DNA from 2 places in the Planifilum fimeticola genome. Region 2 is predicted to be linked to the other one. Evidence: riboswitches for the same ligand, from Rfam matches in the RefSeq annotation. Region 2 holds a riboswitch; the other holds the start of a gene.

Region 1 (2,173 bases), on a different contig from region 2:
GGTCTTTACCGGCCTTTTCGCTGTTTGGGGGAGCCTTTTGCAGTGGGAAGGCCCTAAAGGATTTCCTCAAAGAAGTTCGCCGTTGCCTCAAGAACCCGCTCCAAATGGGGAGTGGATCCCCGGAAGGGATGGACGGCTCCAAAGGTGTGGCCTGTTCCGGGCAGGAGTTGAAGGGTGGATTTCCGGGCGGCTTGATGAAGCTGACGGGCCCCCTCCACCAATCGGGGAGCATCCTGATCCCCCTGCAGGATCAGCAGGGGACGATCCCACCCGGGCAGTCGCTTCAGGAGATTCCATCGTTCCCGATGAGCTTCCAGATCCTCCAGCACTTCCCGGTGAATGGGCATCTCCTGACCGGTTCGGGCGTTCAAAACCGTTCCCGTTCCCTTTTCGCGGATCTCCCGTTTCAATTCCTCAGGGAAGATATCCACGTCGGCGACGCCGTTCCAGGTGACCACGCCCTTGACATCCGGATCGTCCAGGGCGTACAGCAGGCTGTTCGCCCCACCTCGACTGTGGCCGATCAGTCCGATCCGGTCCGGATCAAGGGTTCCGTCGGGAGGAAGAAGCCCCGCCTTGATTTCTCCGATGATTTTTGCCACATCCTCCTGTTCGCGGCTGTAGGTGTTCCGCGCAAACTTGTCCAATTCGGTAAATTCGAAGGGGTTTTCCCCCACTCCGTTCATGGAGAAGTTGAAGGTGATGACTCCAAAGCCCCGCTCCGCCAGGGCTTCCGCGGCGTGGGGAAAAAAGCCCCAATCCTTGAAACCCTTGAAGCCGTGAAGGATGACCACCGTCGGGAGCCTGCGGGCGTTTTCGGCGGCGTACAGGTCGCCGCGAAGGACCCGCTCTTCTTTCCCCACCTCGAGAACGAACGATTGTTTCCGCATCTCCTCCGGCGCAAGAGGACGCTGCGCCTTTTTCCTCCTTTCCCATGGGGTCGCAACAATTCCTCTTCTGGATCGGACCCTTCAAATCCTCTTGCCAGTCGGTAGGCCTTGTCGGTATAATGAAGCCACAAGTGAATACGGTGAAAGCGGTCTTTCGTGCCAGCGCACGGAAGTGAAAAGGGAAGTCCGGTGCAAATCCGGCGCGGTCCCGCCACTGTGAGTGGGGAGCGAAACCGCACGATGCCACTGTCCGTTTGGATGGGAAGGCGCGGTGGAGCGAAGATCCACGAGCCAGGAGACCTGCCGTTTTCGCCTAACACTTGCGGTTCTCCTTTCGAGGTAAAAGGGGAGCACGCAGGCTGCGGCACGTCCCGTCGTCGCGGCTTCACGTGAGCATTCCCCCGTGCCTCGATGGAGGTGTGGGTTTTTTTTTGAGCTTTTTAAGGGAGGGGAAAGGAAGGGATGAATCGAAGGTTCCGCAGGATTTTCGCTTGGATGTTGGTTTTCGTCCTGGCCGCGGGTCTTTTCGGCTGCGGCAACCCGGATGCGGCAAAAGTGGACAAACCGCAGGCGGCGCAGGAGCCGGGATCCTCTTTTCCGGTGACGGTCAAGGATGATACCGGCGCGGAGGTGACCGTCGACCGGGAGCCGAAGCGGATCGTGTCCCTGATTCCAAGCACCACGGAGATCGCCTTTGCCCTCGGGCTCGGGGACCGGATCGTCGGCGTGACGGCCAATGACGATTACCCTCCGGAAGTGAAGGAAATTGAGAAGGTGGGCGACATCAACGTCAATGTCGAAAAAGTGGTGGGGTTGAAGCCGGATCTGGTCCTCGCCTCGCCGCTCAACGGGGAGACGGTCGAAAAACTGCGCTCCCTGGGCTTGACGGTGTTGTCCGTGGATGCCCAAAGTCTGGAGGGTGTGTACGAGTCGATCCGCCGTGTGGGGAAGGCGACCGGCGCCGTGAAAGAGGCGGACCAGCTGATCGCGAAGATGGAGAAGGAGAAAGAGCAGGTGGTACAAAAGGTGGCGTCCATCCCGGAGGAGGAGAGGTTGAAGGTGTGGGTCGAGGTCGATCCGACTCCCTTTACCGTCGGGGGAGACACCTTTTTGAACGAACTGATCACCCTGGCGGGAGGTCGGAATGTGGCGGCCGAGATGAAGGGTTGGCCCCAGGTGTCCGGGGAAAAGGTCATCAAGTGGAATCCGGATGTGATCCTGACCACCTACGGAAAAGCGGATAAATCCGTCGCTTCCCGTCCCGGTTGGGACCGGATCGCGGC
Region 2 (2,173 bases):
AAAAACCGTTTTCCTCCTCCAGGGGCATCGGATGGGGAACCCCGCCGGCGATCCGCACGCTCGCCTCGTAGATGGGATAGCCGGGATCGGGAACGAGGACGACATCGCCGGGATCGATCACGGTCATGGCCAGATGGGCCAACCCGTCCTGAGACCCCATCAACTGCAGCACTTCGTCAGGATTGAGGCGAACGCCGTACCTCTCCTCGTAGAAGGCCGCCACTTTTCCGTTGAAGGTCGGTATCGCCTCCAGGGTGTAGCCGTACTTGCTCTCATCCATTGACCATTTTCGGATCGCCTCCATCACTTCCCGGGGCGGCGGCAGGTCCGGGCTGCCCACGCTCAGATCGATCACCGTCTTCCCGCTTTCCATCACCCGCCGCTTCGCCCGCAACAATTTGTTAAAGACGCCCAAGGGCAACTGTTGGATATTTTTTGACGGTTGAATGCGCATCGGAATCCTCCTTGAAAAGTGGCGTTCAGCCGCGTTTTTCACTCATCATAAACATTTGCAAAGGCGGTTGCAACGGGGAAATCAATTGCAACTCCGCTTCGTTTCCACGCTCTCCCTTTTTGTTCCGCAAGTGTTGACAACCTCCGTTACGCCGTGGTACTTTAAAACAAACACAATATTTTGTTGTTTATTTATAAACGAACAACAATATATCGGGTTTTGTCGGGTGAAGGTGCCTGTAAAGGCTGAAAAGGGAATCCGGTGAAAATCCGGAACTGTCCCCGCAACTGTGAATGCGGACGAACGGGTCATATCCACTGCATCGGAAGGGTCGGCGCCGTACCGCCGGCTGTCGATGCGGGAAGGGACTCCGGTAGGATGATGCATGAGTCAGTATACCTGCCTTCCCCGCCTGACACGACACTTCTTCGGGGGGTGAGAAGTGGAAGCGGGGGAACCCTTGTGCCTTTTTCCAGCCGTTCATCCGCTCCATCCCGGGCGGAATTTTTATTTGAATGGAAAGGAGAAGGAAAATCCGTGACCCAATCCATCCCGGCAAGCCAAAATCAAGCGCTTGACCAAAGGGAGGCGGAATCCCGCATCGACCGGGTCCTCTCGGGCCTTCAGCTGAAGGGACTTCCAGAGTTCAAAGAAAAGATCCTCCGGATGGTCTCCCAAAAACCCAGCCTTTCGGAGGATCAGCTGACGCAGCTCTTGGTTGCGACCGCCTTGGAAAACGTGGATGAAGCCAACGCCCCATGGAGTTTTGCCGCGGCGAGAATCTATCTGGACCATCTCTATCGCAAAGCGGGTAAAAACCGGGGCTATGCGGGGAAAAAATACGGCGATTACTATCAACTGCAAAGGACGTTGGTGGAAAAGGGGATCTACTCCCCCCACATCCTGGACAAATACACGGAGGAGGAGATCCGGCAGCTTTCCCGTCTCATCGACCCCGACAAAGACCTTCTGTTCGATTATCCCGGCCTGCACACGCTGGCCACCCGCTATCTGGCGACCGACCACGACAAAAACGTCTATGAGCTCCCCCAGGAGCGTTGGCTGACGATCGCTTTGCACCTGATGCAGGATGAGCCGAAGGAGCGCAGGCGCCTCCTGGTTCGGGAAGCCTATTGGGCCCTGTCCAACCTCTACATGACGGTGGCCACCCCCACCTTGGCCAATGCCGGGCTCTCCCACGGTCAGCTGTCCAGCTGCTTCATCGACACGGTCTCCGACTCCCTCATCGACATATACAACAGCAACACCGACGTGGCCCGGCTTTCCAAAGACGGAGGGGGCATCGGCGTCTACCTGGGAAAGGTGAGAAGCCGCGGCAGCGATATCAAAGGCTTCAAGGGGGCTTCCTCAGGCATCGTCCCCTGGACGAGGCAGCTCAACAACACCGCCGTCAGCGTCGATCAGCTCGGAAGGAGAAAGGGAGCCGTCTGCGTCTATCTCGACGTCTGGCATCCCGACATCCTTTCCTTTCTGGATCTGAAATTGAACAACGGGGATGAGCGGCAGCGGGCCCACGACATCTTCACGGGCGTCTGCATTCCCGATCTGTTTATGGAGCAGGTGGAAAAGCGGGGGGACTGGTATCTGTTCGATCCCCACGAAGTCCGGCAGGTCATGGGATTTTCCCTGGAGGATTATTACGACGAGCGCCCGGGCGGCGGAAGCTTCCGGGAAAAATATGAAGCCTGCATCCGGAAC

The links. Region 2 has a riboswitch for cobalamin ahead of CLV97_RS15690 (ribonucleoside-diphosphate reductase subunit alpha). Riboswitches for the same ligand answer to the same signal wherever they lie in the genome.
Region 1: another riboswitch for cobalamin. It lies ahead of CLV97_RS09985 (ABC transporter substrate-binding protein); the one in region 2 lies ahead of CLV97_RS15690 (ribonucleoside-diphosphate reductase subunit alpha).

Annotation. Positions count from the first base shown of each region.
Region 1 covers NZ_PVNE01000014.1:69,416-71,588, forward strand. Annotated here, with positions in the region: gene CLV97_RS09980 (alpha/beta hydrolase family protein) at 54-890, opposite strand; cobalamin riboswitch at 1,021-1,212, shown strand; gene CLV97_RS09985 (ABC transporter substrate-binding protein) at 1,353-2,173, shown strand, end outside.
Region 2 covers NZ_PVNE01000032.1:23,623-25,795, forward strand. Annotated here, with positions in the region: gene CLV97_RS15685 (aminotransferase class I/II-fold pyridoxal phosphate-dependent enzyme) at 1-454, opposite strand, end outside; cobalamin riboswitch at 668-875, shown strand; gene CLV97_RS15690 (ribonucleoside-diphosphate reductase subunit alpha) at 917-2,173, shown strand, end outside.